DNA from 4 places in the Clostridioides sp. LIBA-6622 genome. Region 4 is predicted to be linked to each of the others. Evidence: a T-box and tRNA genes for the amino acid it is inferred to sense, from the RefSeq annotation. Region 4 holds a T-box; the other regions hold tRNA genes.
What was found. The T-box of region 4 lies ahead of alaS (alanine--tRNA ligase). A T-box ahead of a tRNA ligase gene usually reads a tRNA of that ligase, here a tRNA-Ala.

Region 1: it encodes a tRNA-Ala, which carries the amino acid that the T-box ahead of alaS (alanine--tRNA ligase) is inferred to sense. The anticodon was not compared.
Region 2: it encodes a tRNA-Ala, which carries the amino acid that the T-box ahead of alaS (alanine--tRNA ligase) is inferred to sense. The anticodon was not compared.
Region 3: it encodes a tRNA-Ala, which carries the amino acid that the T-box ahead of alaS (alanine--tRNA ligase) is inferred to sense. The anticodon was not compared.

The regions. Positions count from the first base shown of each region.
Region 1 is NZ_CP196998.1:149,961-155,454, forward strand. Features, by position in the region: rRNA gene ACTG47_RS01020 (23S ribosomal RNA) at 1-1,364, shown strand, start outside; rRNA gene rrf (5S ribosomal RNA) at 1,565-1,681, shown strand; tRNA gene ACTG47_RS01030 (tRNA-Leu) at 1,687-1,775, shown strand; tRNA gene ACTG47_RS01035 (tRNA-Ile) at 1,787-1,863, shown strand; rRNA gene ACTG47_RS01040 (16S ribosomal RNA) at 1,974-3,476, shown strand; tRNA gene ACTG47_RS01045 (tRNA-Ala) at 3,532-3,607, shown strand; rRNA gene ACTG47_RS01050 (23S ribosomal RNA) at 3,815-5,494, shown strand, end outside.
Region 2 is NZ_CP196998.1:136,981-142,474, reverse strand. Features, by position in the region: gene ACTG47_RS01000 (pyridoxal phosphate-dependent aminotransferase) at 1-1,069, shown strand, start outside; rRNA gene rrf (5S ribosomal RNA) at 1,245-1,361, opposite strand; rRNA gene ACTG47_RS00990 (23S ribosomal RNA) at 1,476-4,372, opposite strand; tRNA gene ACTG47_RS00985 (tRNA-Ala) at 4,642-4,717, opposite strand; rRNA gene ACTG47_RS00980 (16S ribosomal RNA) at 4,773-5,494, opposite strand, start outside.
Region 3 is NZ_CP196998.1:127,169-132,662, reverse strand. Features, by position in the region: rRNA gene ACTG47_RS00875 (23S ribosomal RNA) at 1-1,417, opposite strand, end outside; tRNA gene ACTG47_RS00870 (tRNA-Ala) at 1,687-1,762, opposite strand; rRNA gene ACTG47_RS00865 (16S ribosomal RNA) at 1,818-3,320, opposite strand; gene cwlD (N-acetylmuramoyl-L-alanine amidase CwlD) at 3,605-4,309, opposite strand; gene rpsI (30S ribosomal protein S9) at 4,825-5,217, opposite strand; gene rplM (50S ribosomal protein L13) at 5,246-5,494, opposite strand, start outside.
Region 4 is NZ_CP196998.1:1,311,655-1,317,148, reverse strand. Features, by position in the region: gene ACTG47_RS06345 (hypothetical protein) at 1-827, opposite strand, end outside; gene ACTG47_RS06340 (IreB family regulatory phosphoprotein) at 837-1,094, opposite strand; gene alaS (alanine--tRNA ligase) at 1,119-3,758, opposite strand; T-box leader at 3,826-4,065, opposite strand; gene mnmA (tRNA 2-thiouridine(34) synthase MnmA) at 4,208-5,287, opposite strand; gene ACTG47_RS06325 (cell wall-binding repeat-containing protein) at 5,437-5,494, opposite strand, start outside.

The DNA of each region.
Region 1 (5,494 bases), 1.2 Mb from region 4:
TTTGATAATGCTGGGATGTGATGGGGAGCGAAATTTAGTAGCGAAGTAGCTGATTTCACACTGTCAAGAAAAGTCTCTATCGAGGTTAAAGGTACCCGTACCGCAAACCGACACAGGTGGGTGAGGAGAGTATCCTAAGGCCCGCGAGAGAACTGTTGTTAAGGAACTCGGCAAAATGACCCCGTAACTTAGGGATAAGGGGTGCCACCATCTGGTGGCCGCAGAGAATAGGCCCAAGCGACTGTTTACCAAAAACATAGGTTTCTGCTAAGTCGCAAGACGATGTATAGGAGCTGACGCCTGCCCGGTGCTGGAAGGTTAAGGGGATCTGTTAGAGTAATCGAAGCAGTGAACTTAAGCCCCAGTAAACGGCGGCCGTAACTATAACGGTCCTAAGGTAGCGAAATTCCTTGTCGGGTAAGTTCCGACCCGCACGAAAGGCGTAACGATTTGGGCACTGTCTCAACAACAGACTCGGTGAAATTGTAATTCCGGTGAAGATGCCGGATACCTGCGACAGGACGGAAAGACCCCATGGAGCTTTACTGTAGCTTGACATTGGGTCTTGGTACTACATGTACAGGATAGGTGGGAGGCTTTGAAACCAGGACGCCAGTTTTGGCGGAGCCATCCTTGGGATACCACCCTTGTAGTACTGGGACTCTAACCATAGGCCATGAATCTGGTCTTGGGACACTGTCAGGTGGGCAGTTTGACTGGGGCGGTCGCCTCCCAAAAGGTAACGGAGGCGCTCAAAGGTTCTCTCAGTACGGTCGGAAATCGTACGTAGAGTGTAAAGGCAAAAGAGAGCTTGATTGCAAGACATACAGGTCGAGCAAGGATGAAAATCGGACTTAGTGATCCGGTGGTTCTGCGTGGAAGGGCCATCGCTCAACGGATAAAAGCTACCCTGGGGATAACAGGCTTATCTCCCCCAAGAGTCCACATCGACGGGGAGGTTTGGCACCTCGATGTCGGCTCATCACATCCTGGGGCTGTAGTAGGTCCCAAGGGTTGGGCTGTTCGCCCATTAAAGTGGTACGCGAGCTGGGTTCAGAACGTCGTGAGACAGTTCGGTCCCTATCCGTCGCAGGCGTAGGAAATTTGAGAAGACCTGTCCTTAGTACGAGAGGACCGGGATGGACGTACCTCTGGTGTACCAGTTGTTCTGCCAAGGGCATGGCTGGGTAGCTATGTACGGAATGGATAAGCGCTGAAAGCATCTAAGCGCGAAGCCGACTTCAAGATAAGATTTCCCACCGCAAGGGTAAGACCCCAGAAAGACTATCTGGTTGATAGGTCGAAGGTGTAAGTGCAGCAATGTATTTAGCTTATCGATACTAATAGGTCGAGGACTTGACCAAATTATTTGATGTTCATTCAGTAAGATATATGTGTAGTTTTTAGAGTGCTAACTCTATATATTTAAAGTTGTCAAAAATTATAGATTTTTAATAGTTTTATAAGCTAAAAAATCGAATAAAAAAAGTGTTGACACAATAAGACAAAAATGTTATTATAATACTTGTCTTAGAAAAAAATTAAATGAAAATTTAGACAATAATCTGGTTATAATAGCAGAGAGGATACACCTGTTCCCATTCCGAACACAGAAGTTAAGCTCTCTAGCGCTGATGGTACTTGGTGGGAAACTGCCTGGGAGAGTAGGACATAGCCAGGTGATGTGCCGAAGTGGCGGAACTGGCAGACGCACAGGACTTAAAATCCTGCGGGACTTACCTCTCGTACCGGTTCGATTCCGGTCTTCGGCACCACAAATTATTGTGGGCCATTAGCTCAGTTGGTTAGAGCGCCCGGCTCATAACCGGTAGGTCTGGGGTTCGAGTCCCTGATGGCCCACCACAATAATTTAAAGAACTTTGAAAATTAAACAGTAGGTTAATTTATAAAACAAGAAACAAACCATAAAGCCAGATATTTTGATAACAATAGTATCTGAGCCTGATAAACTTTTATTTGAGAGTTTGATCCTGGCTCAGGATGAACGCTGGCGGCGTGCCTAACACATGCAAGTTGAGCGATTTACTTCGGTAAAGAGCGGCGGACGGGTGAGTAACGCGTGGGTAACCTACCCTGTACACACGGATAACATACCGAAAGGTATGCTAATACGGGATAACATATTTGAGAGGCATCTCTTAAATATCAAAGGTGAGCCAGTACAGGATGGACCCGCGTCTGATTAGCTAGTTGGTAAGGTAACGGCTTACCAAGGCGACGATCAGTAGCCGACCTGAGAGGGTGATCGGCCACATTGGAACTGAGACACGGTCCAAACTCCTACGGGAGGCAGCAGTGGGGAATATTGCACAATGGGCGAAAGCCTGATGCAGCAACGCCGCGTGAGTGATGAAGGCCTTCGGGTCGTAAAACTCTGTCCTCAAGGAAGATAATGACGGTACTTGAGGAGGAAGCCCCGGCTAACTACGTGCCAGCAGCCGCGGTAATACGTAGGGGGCTAGCGTTATCCGGATTTACTGGGCGTAAAGGGTGCGTAGGCGGTCTTTCAAGTCAGGAGTGAAAGGCTACGGCTCAACCGTAGTAAGCTCTTGAAACTGGGAGACTTGAGTGCAGGAGAGGAGAGTGGAATTCCTAGTGTAGCGGTGAAATGCGTAGATATTAGGAGGAACACCAGTTGCGAAGGCGGCTCTCTGGACTGTAACTGACGCTGAGGCACGAAAGCGTGGGGAGCAAACAGGATTAGATACCCTGGTAGTCCACGCTGTAAACGATGAGTACTAGGTGTCGGGGGTTACCCCCCTCGGTGCCGCAGCTAACGCATTAAGTACTCCGCCTGGGAAGTACGCTCGCAAGAGTGAAACTCAAAGGAATTGACGGGGACCCGCACAAGTAGCGGAGCATGTGGTTTAATTCGAAGCAACGCGAAGAACCTTACCTAAGCTTGACATCCCAATGACATCTCCTTAATCGGAGAGTTCCCTTCGGGGACATTGGTGACAGGTGGTGCATGGTTGTCGTCAGCTCGTGTCGTGAGATGTTGGGTTAAGTCCCGCAACGAGCGCAACCCTTGTCTTTAGTTGCCATCATTAAGTTGGGCACTCTAGAGAGACTGCCAGGGATAACCTGGAGGAAGGTGGGGATGACGTCAAATCATCATGCCCCTTATGCTTAGGGCTACACACGTGCTACAATGGGTAGTACAGAGGGTTGCCAAGCCGTAAGGTGGAGCTAATCCCTTAAAGCTACTCTCAGTTCGGATTGTAGGCTGAAACTCGCCTACATGAAGCTGGAGTTACTAGTAATCGCAGATCAGAATGCTGCGGTGAATGCGTTCCCGGGTCTTGTACACACCGCCCGTCACACCACGGGAGTTGGAGACGCCCGAAGCCGATTATCTAACCTTTTGGAAGAAGTCGTCGAAGGTGGAATCAATAACTGGGGTGAAGTCGTAACAAGGTAGCCGTATCGGAAGGTGCGGCTGGATCACCTCCTTTCTAAGGAGAATTGCCTACTGTTTAATTTTGAAAGTTCTTTATGAACTTCATATTTGGGGGTGTAGCTCAGTTGGGAGAGCACTTGCCTTGCAAGCAAGGGGTCAGGAGTTCGACTCTCCTCATCTCCACCATTTAAGAGCATATTACTTAAATCTTTGATTTATCTAGTAGACTCTTACATTGCACTTTAAGCTTATTTTTATCCAAGCTTTGTGCGTTAGCACCTTAAAAACTGCATATATATTTAGTGATATGACATCTAATTTGTAATATATAAAGCTGATAACTTTTTAAAATTATCAAGTTGATAGACTTTAATCTATCAAACCTTTTTAACTGGTCAAGTTATTAAGGGTGCAGGGCGGATGCCTTGGCACTAGGAGCCGATGAAGGACGCGATAAGCTGCGATAAGCTTCGGGGAGTTGCACGTAAACTTTGATCCGAAGATTTCCGAATGAGGAAACTCACTTAGAGTAATGTCTAAGTATCATTAAGTGAATTCATAGCTTAATGAGGGGAACTCAGGGAACTGAAACATCTAAGTACCTGAAGGAAGAGAAAGAAATTCGATTCCGTAAGTAGCGGCGAGCGAACGCGGAAGAGCCCAAACCAATAAAGTTTTCTTTATTGGGGTTGCGGACATATCATAACGAAGAGGTATCGTAATTGAAGAGGTTTGGAAAGACCCACCACAGAAGGTAATAGTCCTGTATGTTAAACGAGAAGACTTTAGATATGATCCAGAGTACCACGGGACACGTGAAACCCTGTGGGAAGCAGGAGGGACCACCCTCCAAGGCTAAATACTACCTAGTGACCGATAGCGTATAGTACCGTGAGGGAAAGGTGAAAAGAACCCCGGGAGGGGAGTGAAATAGAACCTGAAACCCTGCACTTACAAGCTGTGGAAGCACATTTCTTGTGTGACCGCGTACTTTTTGTAGAACGGGCCAACGAGTTACGTTAAGTAGCAAGGTTAAGCACTTAAGGTGTGGAGCCGTAGCGAAAGCGAGTTTTAACTGAGCGTTCAGTTACTTGACGTAGACCCGAAACCGGGCGACCTACCCATGAGCAGGATGAAGCGAAAGTAAAATTTCGTGGAGGTCCGAACCCACGAGCGTTGAAAAGCTCGGGGATGACTTGTGGGTAGCGGTGAAATTCCAATCGAGCCCGGAGATAGCTGGTTCTCCCCGAAATAGCTTTAGGGCTAGCCTCAAGGTGAGAGATACGGAGGTAGAGCACTGAATGTCCTAGGGGGTATTGCACCTACCGAAGACTATCAAACTCCGAATGCCGTCATCTTATACTTGGGAGTCAGACTGTGGGTGATAAGATTCATAGTCGAAAGGGCAACAGCCCAGATCGTCAGCTAAGGTCCCTAAATGTAAGTTAAGTGGTAAAGGATGTGGGATTGCACAGACAACCAGGATGTTGGCTTAGAAGCAGCCACTCATTCAAAGAGTGCGTAATAGCTCACTGGTCGAGTGATCCTGCGCCGAAGATTTCCGGGGCTAAAACTTACTACCGAAGCTACGGCATCATTATGATGGGTAGGGGAGCTTCCCATACGGGTTGAAGCATGACCGTAAGGACATGTGGACAGTATGGGAGTGAGAATGTTGGCATGAGTAGCGAGATGTGGGTGAGAATCCCACAGGCCGTAAACCCAAGGTTTCCAGGGGAAGGTTCGTCCGCCCTGGGTTAGTCGGGACCTAAGCTGAGGCCGAAAGGCGTAGGTGATGGACAACAGGTTGATATTCCTGTACTACCGATAACCGTTTGAGAGATGGGATGACACAGTAGGATAAGCTAAGCACACTGTTGGTTATGTGTGCCCAAGCATTGAGGCAGTCAGAGTAGGTAAATCCGCTTTGATAATGCTGGGATGTGATGGGGAGCGAAATTTAGTAGCGAAGTAGCTGATTTCACACTGTCAAGAAAAGTCTCTATCGAGGTTAAAGGTACCCGTACCGCAAACCGACACAGGTGGGTGAGGAGAGTATCCTAAGGCCCGCGA
Region 2 (5,494 bases), 1.2 Mb from region 4:
TTTCAATGTACCTAATAATGCAAAAGCTTATGGTATTGACTCTTTAAATAAAGATTGTACTAAATATGATTTAGTTCCAGGATTAAAGATACTTAGAGAGGAAATTTGTAAAAAACTTTTTAATGAAAATAACTGTAAATATTCAATAGATGAGATAGTTATATCAAGTGGAGCGAAAAACTCTATAACGAACACTTTGTTAGCTTTAACTGATGAAGGAGATGAGGTATTATTACCAAAACCTTATTGGGTTAGTTATCCTGAAATGGTTAAATTAGTTAATGCCGTTCCCGTTTTCATAGATACTAAAAAAGACAATGGATTCAAACTAACAAAAGATGAGCTTAAAAAATCTATAACAAATAAAACAAAAATTCTTGTAATAAATAACCCTTCAAATCCTACTGGTAGCGTTTATACAAAAGATGAGTTAATAGAAATAGTAGATATATGTATACAAAATAAAATATATATCTTAGCAGATGAAATATATGAAAAAATATGCTATGATGTGGAATTTACATCAATTGCATCATTAAGTGAAGAGGCTAAAAATATAACAATAACTGTAAATGGTTTTTCTAAATCTGCTGCAATGACTGGATTAAGATTGGGATATACAGCATCTAATAAAACCATTGCTAAAGCAATGAGCTCTATACAGGGACATCTTATATCTCATCCAAGTTTAACAGCACAATACATAGCATATGGAGCCTTAAAAGATTGCTCAACTGATATAGATAATATGGTTAAGACATATAAATCTAGAAGAGACTTAATTACATCAAAATTAGACTCTATCGAAAATGTAGGATATGTAAATCCAAATGGTGCATTTTATGCATTTATAGACCTTTCTAAAGTATCTGAGAGATTTGAGTATAAAGAGAGCTTTTCTATAGAATTTTGTAATAAATTTTTAGAAGAATATAATGTTGCAGTTGTTCCTGGAATAGCATTTGGTATGGATAAATATATTCGTATATCTTACGCTTGCAGTGAAAATACTTTCTTATCTGGATTAGATAAATTAAAAGAGTTTGTATATAAAATAATGGCACAATAACAATTTAAATTAAATAATTCTTGTATATAAAGTATTTAATTATAGTTAACATGCTAAATAAGTAGATAAAATGATAAAAGACCTACTGATTTTTATACCAGTAAGTCTTTTATTTTTCACAATTAAAACAATAAATTAAAGTAGTAATTTATAATAAAATATAATAAAAAAGATTACGTGGCTACGTCCTACTCTCCCAGGCAGTTTCCCACCAAGTACCATCAGCGCTAGAGAGCTTAACTTCTGTGTTCGGAATGGGAACAGGTGTATCCTCTCTGCTATTGTAACCACATAATCTTTATGCTTAATATCTCTATTAAGTTTTTAGAATCTAGTAATACTAGTTTCTTTAGAGTTAACACTCTAAAAACTGCACATATATTTTACTGAATGGACATCAAATAATTTGGTCAAGTCCTCGACCTATTAGTATCGATAAGCTAAATACATTGCTGCACTTACACCTTCGACCTATCAACCAGATAGTCTTTCTGGGGTCTTACCCTTGCGGTGGGAAATCTTATCTTGAAGTCGGCTTCGCGCTTAGATGCTTTCAGCGCTTATCCATTCCGTACATAGCTACCCAGCCATGCCCTTGGCAGAACAACTGGTACACCAGAGGTACGTCCATCCCGGTCCTCTCGTACTAAGGACAGGTCTTCTCAAATTTCCTACGCCTGCGACGGATAGGGACCGAACTGTCTCACGACGTTCTGAACCCAGCTCGCGTACCACTTTAATGGGCGAACAGCCCAACCCTTGGGACCTACTACAGCCCCAGGATGTGATGAGCCGACATCGAGGTGCCAAACCTCCCCGTCGATGTGGACTCTTGGGGGAGATAAGCCTGTTATCCCCAGGGTAGCTTTTATCCGTTGAGCGATGGCCCTTCCACGCAGAACCACCGGATCACTAAGTCCGATTTTCATCCTTGCTCGACCTGTATGTCTTGCAATCAAGCTCTCTTTTGCCTTTACACTCTACGTACGATTTCCGACCGTACTGAGAGAACCTTTGAGCGCCTCCGTTACCTTTTGGGAGGCGACCGCCCCAGTCAAACTGCCCACCTGACAGTGTCCCAAGACCAGATTCATGGCCTATGGTTAGAGTCCCAGTACTACAAGGGTGGTATCCCAAGGATGGCTCCGCCAAAACTGGCGTCCTGGTTTCAAAGCCTCCCACCTATCCTGTACATGTAGTACCAAGACCCAATGTCAAGCTACAGTAAAGCTCCATGGGGTCTTTCCGTCCTGTCGCAGGTATCCGGCATCTTCACCGGAATTACAATTTCACCGAGTCTGTTGTTGAGACAGTGCCCAAATCGTTACGCCTTTCGTGCGGGTCGGAACTTACCCGACAAGGAATTTCGCTACCTTAGGACCGTTATAGTTACGGCCGCCGTTTACTGGGGCTTAAGTTCACTGCTTCGATTACTCTAACAGATCCCCTTAACCTTCCAGCACCGGGCAGGCGTCAGCTCCTATACATCGTCTTGCGACTTAGCAGAAACCTATGTTTTTGGTAAACAGTCGCTTGGGCCTATTCTCTGCGGCCACCAGATGGTGGCACCCCTTATCCCTAAGTTACGGGGTCATTTTGCCGAGTTCCTTAACAACAGTTCTCTCGCGGGCCTTAGGATACTCTCCTCACCCACCTGTGTCGGTTTGCGGTACGGGTACCTTTAACCTCGATAGAGACTTTTCTTGACAGTGTGAAATCAGCTACTTCGCTACTAAATTTCGCTCCCCATCACATCCCAGCATTATCAAAGCGGATTTACCTACTCTGACTGCCTCAATGCTTGGGCACACATAACCAACAGTGTGCTTAGCTTATCCTACTGTGTCATCCCATCTCTCAAACGGTTATCGGTAGTACAGGAATATCAACCTGTTGTCCATCACCTACGCCTTTCGGCCTCAGCTTAGGTCCCGACTAACCCAGGGCGGACGAACCTTCCCCTGGAAACCTTGGGTTTACGGCCTGTGGGATTCTCACCCACATCTCGCTACTCATGCCAACATTCTCACTCCCATACTGTCCACATGTCCTTACGGTCATGCTTCAACCCGTATGGGAAGCTCCCCTACCCATCATAATGATGCCGTAGCTTCGGTAGTAAGTTTTAGCCCCGGAAATCTTCGGCGCAGGATCACTCGACCAGTGAGCTATTACGCACTCTTTGAATGAGTGGCTGCTTCTAAGCCAACATCCTGGTTGTCTGTGCAATCCCACATCCTTTACCACTTAACTTACATTTAGGGACCTTAGCTGACGATCTGGGCTGTTACCCTTTCGACTATGAATCTTATCACCCACAGTCTGACTCCCAAGTATAAGATGACGGCATTCGGAGTTTGATAGTCTTCGGTAGGTGCAATACCCCCTAGGACATTCAGTGCTCTACCTCCGTATCTCTCACCTTGAGGCTAGCCCTAAAGCTATTTCGGGGAGAACCAGCTATCTCCGGGCTCGATTGGAATTTCACCGCTACCCACAAGTCATCCCCGAGCTTTTCAACGCTCGTGGGTTCGGACCTCCACGAAATTTTACTTTCGCTTCATCCTGCTCATGGGTAGGTCGCCCGGTTTCGGGTCTACGTCAAGTAACTGAACGCTCAGTTAAAACTCGCTTTCGCTACGGCTCCACACCTTAAGTGCTTAACCTTGCTACTTAACGTAACTCGTTGGCCCGTTCTACAAAAAGTACGCGGTCACACAAGAAATGTGCTTCCACAGCTTGTAAGTGCAGGGTTTCAGGTTCTATTTCACTCCCCTCCCGGGGTTCTTTTCACCTTTCCCTCACGGTACTATACGCTATCGGTCACTAGGTAGTATTTAGCCTTGGAGGGTGGTCCCTCCTGCTTCCCACAGGGTTTCACGTGTCCCGTGGTACTCTGGATCATATCTAAAGTCTTCTCGTTTAACATACAGGACTATTACCTTCTGTGGTGGGTCTTTCCAAACCTCTTCAATTACGATACCTCTTCGTTATGATATGTCCGCAACCCCAATAAAGAAAACTTTATTGGTTTGGGCTCTTCCGCGTTCGCTCGCCGCTACTTACGGAATCGAATTTCTTTCTCTTCCTTCAGGTACTTAGATGTTTCAGTTCCCTGAGTTCCCCTCATTAAGCTATGAATTCACTTAATGATACTTAGACATTACTCTAAGTGAGTTTCCTCATTCGGAAATCTTCGGATCAAAGTTTACGTGCAACTCCCCGAAGCTTATCGCAGCTTATCGCGTCCTTCATCGGCTCCTAGTGCCAAGGCATCCGCCCTGCACCCTTAATAACTTGACCAGTTAAAAAGGTTTGATAGATTAAAGTCTATCAACTTGATAATTTTAAAAAGTTATCAGCTTTATATATTACAAATTAGATGTCATATCACTAAATATATATGCAGTTTTTAAGGTGCTAACGCACATCGCCAACAAACAAACTTCACATTCGTTCAGTTTATTCTGTTGCTTAAGGTGCTAACGCACAAAGCTTGAATAAAAATAAGCTTAAAGTGCAATGTAAGAGTCTACTAGATAAATCAAAGATTTAAGTAATATGCTCTTAAATGGTGGAGATGAGGAGAGTCGAACTCCTGACCCCTTGCTTGCAAGGCAAGTGCTCTCCCAACTGAGCTACACCCCCAAATATGAAGTTCATAAAGAACTTTCAAAATTAAACAGTAGGCAATTCTCCTTAGAAAGGAGGTGATCCAGCCGCACCTTCCGATACGGCTACCTTGTTACGACTTCACCCCAGTTATTGATTCCACCTTCGACGACTTCTTCCAAAAGGTTAGATAATCGGCTTCGGGCGTCTCCAACTCCCGTGGTGTGACGGGCGGTGTGTACAAGACCCGGGAACGCATTCACCGCAGCATTCTGATCTGCGATTACTAGTAACTCCAGCTTCATGTAGGCGAGTTTCAGCCTACAATCCGAACTGAGAGTAGCTTTAAGGGATTAGCTCCACCTTACGGCTTGGCAACCCTCTGTACTACCCATTGTAGCACGTGTGTAGCCCTAAGCATAAGGGGCATGATGATTTGACGTCATCCCCACCTTCCTCCAGGTTATCCCTGGCAGTCTCTCTAGAGTGCCCAACTTAATGATGGCAACTAAAGACAAGGGTTGCGCTCGTTGCGGGACTTAACCCAACATCTCACGACACGAGCTGACGACAACCATGCACCACCTGTCACCAATGTCCCCGAAGGGAACTCTCCGATTAAGGAGATGTCATTGGGATGTCAAGCTTAGGTAAGGTTCTTCGCGTTGCTTCGAATTAAACCACATGCTCCGCTACTTGTGCGGGTCCCCGTCAATTCCTTTGAGTTTCACTCTTGCGAGCGTACTTCCCAGGCGGAGTACTTAATGCGTTAGCTGCGGCACCGAGGGGGGTAACCCCCGACACCTAGTACTC
Region 3 (5,494 bases), 1.2 Mb from region 4:
CAACCTGTTGTCCATCACCTACGCCTTTCGGCCTCAGCTTAGGTCCCGACTAACCCAGGGCGGACGAACCTTCCCCTGGAAACCTTGGGTTTACGGCCTGTGGGATTCTCACCCACATCTCGCTACTCATGCCAACATTCTCACTCCCATACTGTCCACATGTCCTTACGGTCATGCTTCAACCCGTATGGGAAGCTCCCCTACCCATCATAATGATGCCGTAGCTTCGGTAGTAAGTTTTAGCCCCGGAAATCTTCGGCGCAGGATCACTCGACCAGTGAGCTATTACGCACTCTTTGAATGAGTGGCTGCTTCTAAGCCAACATCCTGGTTGTCTGTGCAATCCCACATCCTTTACCACTTAACTTACATTTAGGGACCTTAGCTGACGATCTGGGCTGTTGCCCTTTCGACTATGAATCTTATCACCCACAGTCTGACTCCCAAGTATAAGATGACGGCATTCGGAGTTTGATAGTCTTCGGTAGGTGCAATACCCCCTAGGACATTCAGTGCTCTACCTCCGTATCTCTCACCTTGAGGCTAGCCCTAAAGCTATTTCGGGGAGAACCAGCTATCTCCGGGCTCGATTGGAATTTCACCGCTACCCACAAGTCATCCCCGAGCTTTTCAACGCTCGTGGGTTCGGACCTCCACGAAATTTTACTTTCGCTTCATCCTGCTCATGGGTAGGTCGCCCGGTTTCGGGTCTACGTCAAGTAACTGAACGCTCAGTTAAAACTCGCTTTCGCTACGGCTCCACACCTTAAGTGCTTAACCTTGCTACTTAACGTAACTCGTTGGCCCGTTCTACAAAAAGTACGCGGTCACACAAGAAATGTGCTTCCACAGCTTGTAAGTGCAGGGTTTCAGGTTCTATTTCACTCCCCTCCCGGGGTTCTTTTCACCTTTCCCTCACGGTACTATACGCTATCGGTCACTAGGTAGTATTTAGCCTTGGAGGGTGGTCCCTCCTGCTTCCCACAGGGTTTCACGTGTCCCGTGGTACTCTGGATCATATCTAAAGTCTTCTCGTTTAACATACAGGACTATTACCTTCTGTGGTGGGTCTTTCCAAACCTCTTCAATTACGATACCTCTTCGTTATGATATGTCCGCAACCCCAATAAAGAAAACTTTATTGGTTTGGGCTCTTCCGCGTTCGCTCGCCGCTACTTACGGAATCGAATTTCTTTCTCTTCCTTCAGGTACTTAGATGTTTCAGTTCCCTGAGTTCCCCTCATTAAGCTATGAATTCACTTAATGATACTTAGACATTACTCTAAGTGAGTTTCCTCATTCGGAAATCTTCGGATCAAAGTTTACGTGCAACTCCCCGAAGCTTATCGCAGCTTATCGCGTCCTTCATCGGCTCCTAGTGCCAAGGCATCCGCCCTGCACCCTTAATAACTTGACCAGTTAAAAAGGTTTGATAGATTAAAGTCTATCAACTTGATAATTTTAAAAAGTTATCAGCTTTATATATTACAAATTAGATGTCATATCACTAAATATATATGCAGTTTTTAAGGTGCTAACGCACATCGCCAACAAACAAACTTCACATTCGTTCAGTTTATTCTGTTGCTTAAGGTGCTAACGCACAAAGCTTGAATAAAAATAAGCTTAAAGTGCAATGTAAGAGTCTACTAGATAAATCAAAGATTTAAGTAATATGCTCTTAAATGGTGGAGATGAGGAGAGTCGAACTCCTGACCCCTTGCTTGCAAGGCAAGTGCTCTCCCAACTGAGCTACACCCCCAAATATGAAGTTCATAAAGAACTTTCAAAATTAAACAGTAGGCAATTCTCCTTAGAAAGGAGGTGATCCAGCCGCACCTTCCGATACGGCTACCTTGTTACGACTTCACCCCAGTTATTGATTCCACCTTCGACGACTTCTTCCAAAAGGTTAGATAATCGGCTTCGGGCGTCTCCAACTCCCGTGGTGTGACGGGCGGTGTGTACAAGACCCGGGAACGCATTCACCGCAGCATTCTGATCTGCGATTACTAGTAACTCCAGCTTCATGTAGGCGAGTTTCAGCCTACAATCCGAACTGAGAGTAGCTTTAAGGGATTAGCTCCACCTTACGGCTTGGCAACCCTCTGTACTACCCATTGTAGCACGTGTGTAGCCCTAAGCATAAGGGGCATGATGATTTGACGTCATCCCCACCTTCCTCCAGGTTATCCCTGGCAGTCTCTCTAGAGTGCCCAACTTAATGATGGCAACTAAAGACAAGGGTTGCGCTCGTTGCGGGACTTAACCCAACATCTCACGACACGAGCTGACGACAACCATGCACCACCTGTCACCAATGTCCCCGAAGGGAACTCTCCGATTAAGGAGATGTCATTGGGATGTCAAGCTTAGGTAAGGTTCTTCGCGTTGCTTCGAATTAAACCACATGCTCCGCTACTTGTGCGGGTCCCCGTCAATTCCTTTGAGTTTCACTCTTGCGAGCGTACTTCCCAGGCGGAGTACTTAATGCGTTAGCTGCGGCACCGAGGGGGGTAACCCCCGACACCTAGTACTCATCGTTTACAGCGTGGACTACCAGGGTATCTAATCCTGTTTGCTCCCCACGCTTTCGTGCCTCAGCGTCAGTTACAGTCCAGAGAGCCGCCTTCGCAACTGGTGTTCCTCCTAATATCTACGCATTTCACCGCTACACTAGGAATTCCACTCTCCTCTCCTGCACTCAAGTCTCCCAGTTTCAAGAGCTTACTACGGTTGAGCCGTAGCCTTTCACTCCTGACTTGAAAGACCGCCTACGCACCCTTTACGCCCAGTAAATCCGGATAACGCTAGCCCCCTACGTATTACCGCGGCTGCTGGCACGTAGTTAGCCGGGGCTTCCTCCTCAAGTACCGTCATTATCTTCCTTGAGGACAGAGTTTTACGACCCGAAGGCCTTCATCACTCACGCGGCGTTGCTGCATCAGGCTTTCGCCCATTGTGCAATATTCCCCACTGCTGCCTCCCGTAGGAGTTTGGACCGTGTCTCAGTTCCAATGTGGCCGATCACCCTCTCAGGTCGGCTACTGATCGTCGCCTTGGTAAGCCGTTACCTTACCAACTAGCTAATCAGACGCGGGTCCATCCTGTACTGGCTCACCTTTGATATTTAAGAGATGCCTCTCAAATATGTTATCCCGTATTAGCATACCTTTCGGTATGTTATCCGTGTGTACAGGGTAGGTTACCCACGCGTTACTCACCCGTCCGCCGCTCTTTACCGAAGTAAATCGCTCAACTTGCATGTGTTAGGCACGCCGCCAGCGTTCATCCTGAGCCAGGATCAAACTCTCAAATAAAAGTTTATCAGGCTCAGATACTATTGTTATCAAAATATCTGGCTTTATGGTTTGTTTCTTGTTTATAAATTAACCTACTGTTTAATTTTCAAAGTTCTTTTGTCGTATTTTTGTGCTCCTTTTGGGCACTCATATATAATACCATCTATATGATTCCAAGTCAACGCTTTTTTAACTTTTATTTTAAATATTTTTTTGTCAAAACAAAAATAGCCTATATTAATGCATTTTAACTGCTTTAATACAAGCTATTTACATATTCAGACCTATATTATATGCTAACTTTAACTTAGATATTTTTGTATTCCTATGTATATTGCCCATGCTATCTTCTCTTGGTATGTTTCATCAGTCAAAAGTTTACATTCTTTTTCATTTGATAAAAAACCACACTCTATTAATACTGATGGAATGTTGTTTTCTTTTAAAAGATATATATCGTCTCTAGGTTTAACCTCTCTATTATTGGTCTTATCTACTACTCTTTTAAGTTCTTCTTGAATACACTTTGATAATTCTTTACTATCTTGCTTGTCTTTAGGATAAAAAGTTTGAGCTCCATAGTATTTTGATTGTTCAAATGCATTGAGATGTATGGAAACAAACATATTAGCATTAGAATTGGATATCATTTCTTTCCTATTTTTCAAATTCTCATTATACTTTTGTCTTGTTGTTTTGTTATTTCCCTCTTTGTAAAGACTACTATCATCTTCTCTAGTCAATATTACAAGGCCTCCGCTTGATTCTATAAGCTCTCTAAGCTTAAGTGTTATAGCTAGATTAATATCCTTTTCAGATGTGCTCTTATCCTTATTTAACGCACCTGGATCAATCCCCCCATGACCAGCATCTAAAATTATTGTTTTATTTGTTACTGGCATATACTTAATAACATCTTCAGATATATTTTTCACTTCAAATATTGACACTATTACTAGACACACCATAACAAAACTGAAAATTATATGTTTTATATACTTTCTCACAACATCACCCTGTATATGTATACTTATAAAAACACTATAATATTCCAAATATTAGTACAAACATTTTGATTTTACTTTTCTAATTATCAATTTCTATTTATTAGTATCTATATATATGATTTACAATATTATATATAGATACTAACCCCTTTAATTTAATACTCTTATATATTATTAAATAATGAACATTTTAATAATATATAAGCTATAATAACATAGTCTACGAATTATACTAATGTATATTCATAGACTATGTTATTATAGTATATAAAACTTTTAATTCTTGATATATAAACTGCTTTTATTAACAATACTATTGTATTAAGTAATTTTAATGCATAGTTTTTCTATTGTTTAAATAAAAAAGGATGCTTTTCCTACAGAAAAACATCCTAATAAAATATCTTATTATTTTATTGTATATCAGTCTTAATTCAAACCCAACATTTTTAACATAACAATACTTTCTAAATGGATATATATAAAGTATTGTACTTTTCCAAAAAAATAAGTAATTATCTTTTTGAGAATTGTGGAGCTCTTCTTGCTGCTTTTAATCCGTATTTCTTTCTTTCCTTCATTCTTGCATCTCTAGTTAAGAAACCTTCTTTCTTTAAAGCAGGTCTTAAGTCTAAATCAGCTTTTAATAAAGCTCTAGATATACCATGTCTTATAGCTCCAGCTTGTCCAGTGAATCCTCCACCTTCAACTTTTACTATAACATCATATTTATTTTCATTTCCAGTTAAAACTAATGGTTGTTTAACATCTCTTATTAATGTTTCATAGTTAAAATAATTTTCTAATGCTCTTCCATTTACTAATATATTTCCTTCACCTGCAACTAGTCTTACTCTAGCAACAGAACTTTTTCTTCTTCCAGTTCCATAATATTGAACGTTAGCCATTATAAACTCCTCCTTTCACCTATTAATCTTACTTAAAGTTTAAAACTTCTGGATTTTGAGCTGCATGAGTGTGCTCAGCACCTGCAAATACTCTTAATCTAGTCATCATTCTACTTCTTAATTTGTTCTTAGGTAACATACCACTTACAGCATGTGCTATAACTTCTTCTGGTTTCTTATCCATCATATCTCTATAAGATATTTCTTTTAATCCACCTACATAACCAGTATGGTATCTGTAATATTTTTGATCTAATTTTTTACCACTTAAAACTAT
Region 4 (5,494 bases):
TAAACAGTGTCATTTTCTCCAACCATAGAAAATACTTGCTCAAGATACTTATTTATATTTTTTACAATGTTTTTCTTCATTGTAGCATAAGTATTATCATTTAGATTCAATCTATACATATCTAATCTGTATGTATCTCCAAGTTCCACAAATATAGCATCACTATTATTATAAGATTTTTTAGTCTCATCTAATAACTTATTATAGTCTGTAGACATTCCAAATGGCATTTTTGAATCTTTTTTATTAATATCATCAATATTACCTGAATCAATTCTTCCATATTGGTCCATCGCAACTAAACATAGATTTCTATTTTTAATTACTTGATTATTTTCAATAATATCAGAATTTCCAATCACAGATGTCTTTAAGCCATTTTCTGACAAAGTTTTTCCTAATGAACCTAAGCTTGCTCCATATTCTCCATACTCAAGATTTTCGTTTATGGATTTATTAATACTTAAATCATTTATTTCTTTAGCTTTTTGACCTGTTGCAATTTCAAAAACTTTAGCAGTATCTTGGTCTACTTTTTGAAAATTGATATAGTCTTCATCAGTTACACTAGCTCTTGTTCCTGCACCCATACTTGCATAAGACCTTCTATCATCAGTACCTTGATCCCCTCTTATATTCATGAGAGCTATATAACCTCTCTTTTCTAGCTCGTTTTTTAAGATTGGAATATTCATCATACTTCCAAGATTAGTCCTATTCATATCAATAAATATAACCTTGCCTTTTTTTTCAGCAAAACTATAGCTGGCAGTCGATACAAAAATCATAATGACTACTGCAAACAATGACATAATCTTTTTTCTCATTTATTTGACCTACTTTCTATTCAGATAGTGCGTGATTACTTCTTCAAGTATCTCATCTCTTTCAAATTTTTTAATTATAGCTCTTGCATTTTTGTGACTAGTTATATAGCTAGAATCACCAGAAAGGAGATACCCTATAATTTGATTTATAGGGTTATATCCTTTTTCAACTAGTGCTTTATATACAAAATCAATAGTGTCTCCTACACTCATTCTATCTTCTGGTATTCCTTCAAATTTCATAGTGTAGTCTAAATCTTTTTCCAAATTAAAAACCTCCTTAAGTGAATGTTATTTAACTTGTGTCTTAACAACCTCACTTGCATAGCTTAAAGCTTGGTCAACCTTAGATACATCACTAGCTCCTGCTTGTGCCATATTAGGTCTTCCTCCTCCTTTTCCTCCAGCTATTTTTGCAACTTCTCTAACAATATTACCTGAATGTATTCCTTTGTCTAATACATCTTTAGTTGCAGTAACCACAAAGTTAACTTTATCATCTACTACATTTGCTAGTACCACTACACCAGAACCAAGCTTATCTCTTAGATTATCTGCTGTTTCTCTTAGTGTATCCATATCCATACCTTCAAATTTATTAGTTATTAAATTAACTCCATTTACTTCAACCTTAGAATCAAAAATAGAATCAGCTGATTGTAAACTCATCTTAGCTTTCATATCATGCAATTCTTTAGATAAATTTTTATTTTCTTCTAATAAAGAGCTTATTCTTTGAATTAAATTATCTTCCTTAGATTTTAATGTTACACAAACTTCAGAAATAATTCCGTCTCTTTCATTTAGATATTCATAAACAGCTTTTCCTGTTATTGCTTCTATCCTTCTTATACCTGCTGCTACCCCACCTTCAGATAATATTTTGAACATTCCTACTTGAGAAGTATTTGTCAAGTGAGTTCCTCCACAAAGTTCTGTAGAATACTCTCCCATAGAGACTACTCTTACCTCATCACCATATTTTTCACCAAATAGTGCTGTAGCTCCTTTTTCCTTAGCTTCTTTTATATTCATAATATCACATTTTATGTCTAAAGATGATAAAATAACATTATTTACTTTTTCTTCTATTACTTTTAATTCTTCATTTGATATAGCTTCAAAGTGAGTAATATCAAATCTAAGCCTTTCTGGTGTAACTAGAGAACCAGCCTGATTAACATGGTCTCCCAATACTTCTTTTAATGCCTTATGAAGTAAATGTGTAGCACTGTGATTTCTTGCAGCTGCCATTCTAATTTCTCCATCTACTAGTGTCTTCACTTTATCTCCATTGCTGATTTTTCCTGATTTTATTATACCTATATGTTTTATACTATTATTAGCTCCTTTTTTAGTATTTAGTACTTCTACAACTAGGTTTTCATTAGTTATTAATCCACAATCTCCAACTTGTCCTCCACCCTCAGGATAGAAAGTAGTATTGTCTAGTACTATAGATACCTTATCTCCTTCTTCTGCACTTTGAACTAATTCATCATCTTTAACTATAGCTTCAATAGTTCCTTCACCATATATTTCACTATATCCATTAAATATACTGTCAACTGTAGATTCTAATTTTGATAGAGGGTCTTCCTTCCAGCTTTCTCCATCCATATTTCCTCTAGCATTTCTAGCTCTTTCTTTTTGTTTTTCCATTTCTTCATTAAAAGCTTCTTCATCTACAGATAAATGTTCTTCTTCTAAAATTTCTTTAGTCAAGTCTATAGGGAAGCCATAAGTATCATATAATTTAAAAGCTTCTTGACCACTTAAAACAGTTTTTCCTTCATTTTTTAATACTTCTATATAAGAGTTTAATATTTCTGTTCCTTGGTCTATAGTTTCATTGAATTTTTCTTCTTCTATTCCAACTACTTTTTTAATATAGCTTTCTTTTTCAACTAAAACTGGATATGCTTTATCATTTACTTTTATAACTTCATCTATTAGTTTTTGTAAAAATAATTCTTTTACACCTAATAATTTACCATGACGAGCAGCACGTCTAAGAAGTCTTCTAAGGACATATCCTCTTCCTTCATTTGATGGAAGTACTCCATCACTAACTAAAAATGTTACAGCTCTTATATGGTCAGTTATTATTCTTAGTGATATATCATTTTTTGGATTCTCTCCATATTTTACTCCTGTTAATTTCTCAACAGCTTCTAATATAGACTTAATTGTATCTACTTCAAAGATAGTATCAACACCTTGCATGATACATCCCATTCTTTCAAGACCCATACCTGTATCTATATTTTTACTTTCTAATAAGCTATAGTTTCCTTCTTCATCTCTATCAAATTGAGTAAATACATGGTTCCAGAATTCCAAATAACGGTCGCAATCACACCCTGGTTTACAATCTGGATTATCACATCCATACTCTTCTCCTCTATCAAAATAAATTTCTGAACAAGGACCACAAGGACCTGTACCTATTTCCCAGAAGTTATCATCTTTACCAAGCTTAACCATTCTTTCTTCTGGAAAATTCATTTCTTTTGCCCATATATCATAAGAATCATCATCTTCCTCATATACAGTTACCCATATCTTATCCTCTGGTATATTTAACCATTCTGTAACAAATTCCCATCCCCATTTGATTGACTCTCTTTTAAAGTAATCTCCAAATGAGAAGTTACCCATCATTTCAAAGAATGTAGCATGTCTTGCAGTTATACCTACATTTTCTATGTCTCCAGTTCTTATACATTTTTGAGATGTACACATTCTTACATTTGGAGGTACTTCTACACCTGAAAAATAGTTTTTCAAAGGTGCCATACCTGAATTTATAAGTAATAAACTCTTATCATTGTTTGGTACTAAAGAATAACTATTTGCTACATAATGACCTTTTGACTCAAAAAACTCTAAAAACTTACTTCTTATTTCGTTTAATCCCATCTTTTCCATATTATGTTCCTCCTAATAAATTTTATTTTTTCGTTTAAATAAAAAACCTCGTCCCTATAAATAAATTTATAGGGGCGAGGACAATCGCGGTACCACCCTAATTATCATAAAAACTATGATATCTTCGGAAAACCTTAGCTATAACGTAACTACCGTCAATCTCTACTTTTATCTTCTTTACATAAGATAAATTTTTCAAGATTGCTACTAAAAGGCTGCTTCAAATATTATATTCTAAGGGCTTCCAGCATTTTCCCTCTCTCTGTAAGACATCAAATATTTTACTATTCCTTATCACTGTATTTGCTTTTTAATTAATATACTAATTATATTACTAAATTTTACAAAATTAATCAATACTATATTTTCATATATAATAATTTTATTTTATAAACTTTATTCCACTTTAATATACTTTTTTATTTATTTTTTTAATTTTTTAGACGTTTTTATAAACTTTTCTCGATTATTCCGCCACCTACTACAATATCTCCATCATACATTACCACAGATTGACCTTTAGTAATAGCCCTTTGAGATTCATCAAAAACTATTTTAATAGTATCTTCTCCTACTTTATGAATAGTTGCTGGTGATGGTTTTGCTGAATATCTTATTTTTGCTTGAACTCTTAATGGTTCTTCTAATTTATCTATTGATATAAAGTTAACATTTTTTGCAATAAGTTCTTTTTTGAACAATTCTTCATTGTCTCCAAGAACTATAGTATTATTTATTGGATTTATATCTATTACAAACATTGGCTTTCCAAAAGTAATTCCAAGTCCTTTTCTTTGACCTATTGTATAATATAGTATACCCTTGTGTTTTCCAAGTATATTTCCTTTAGTATCTACAAAAAAACCTTCTTCAATACGTTTTTTAGAATGTTTTTTTACATAATTTGCATAGTCATTATCTTTTACAAAGCAAATTTCTTGACTATCAGGCTTATTATGAACTGCCATGCCCATTTCTTTAGCAATTTCTCTTACCCTATCTTTTTCATAATCACCTATTGGCAATAAAGTATGTTCTAGTTGTTCCTGTGTAAGATTATAAAGTGCATAAGTTTGGTCTTTTTTATCTGTAACAGATTTTTTTAGCAAATATCTTCCTGTACTTTCATCCTTTTCTATCTTTGCATAGTGACCTGTAGCTACATAATCACAACCTATTTGTCTAGCTTTTTTATAAAAATCATCAAATTTTATATGTTTATTACAAGCTATACAAGGATTAGGAGTTTTTCCTTCTAAATATTCATCTATAAAATAATCTATTACTTTTTCTTTAAATACTTCTCTAAAATTTAGAACATAAAATGGTATACCTATTTTATTTGCTACTCTTCTAGCATCTTCAACTGCTGATAAAGAGCAACAACCACCTTCATTTTCAACATCGTCATCATCTTGCCACAATTTCATAGTAACACCAATGACATCATACCCTTGTTGTTTTAAAAGATATGCAGCTACAGAGCTATCCACTCCTCCACTCATACCTATCATTACTTTTTTATTCATAAACAAATTTCACCTCATCTTTTGCATTACTTATTATTATACCATATAGAGCAAGCATTGTATTTATTTAAAATATAGCTTACTCTATTTTCTAAAAAAAATAATATTATTAAGTAATTTTAGAAGATTTAAGGTTAATCTTTTATTTACTAATTATTGACTACCTTTACTGATGCAGTTGTTTCTGTTATTACTTTATTTGAATTA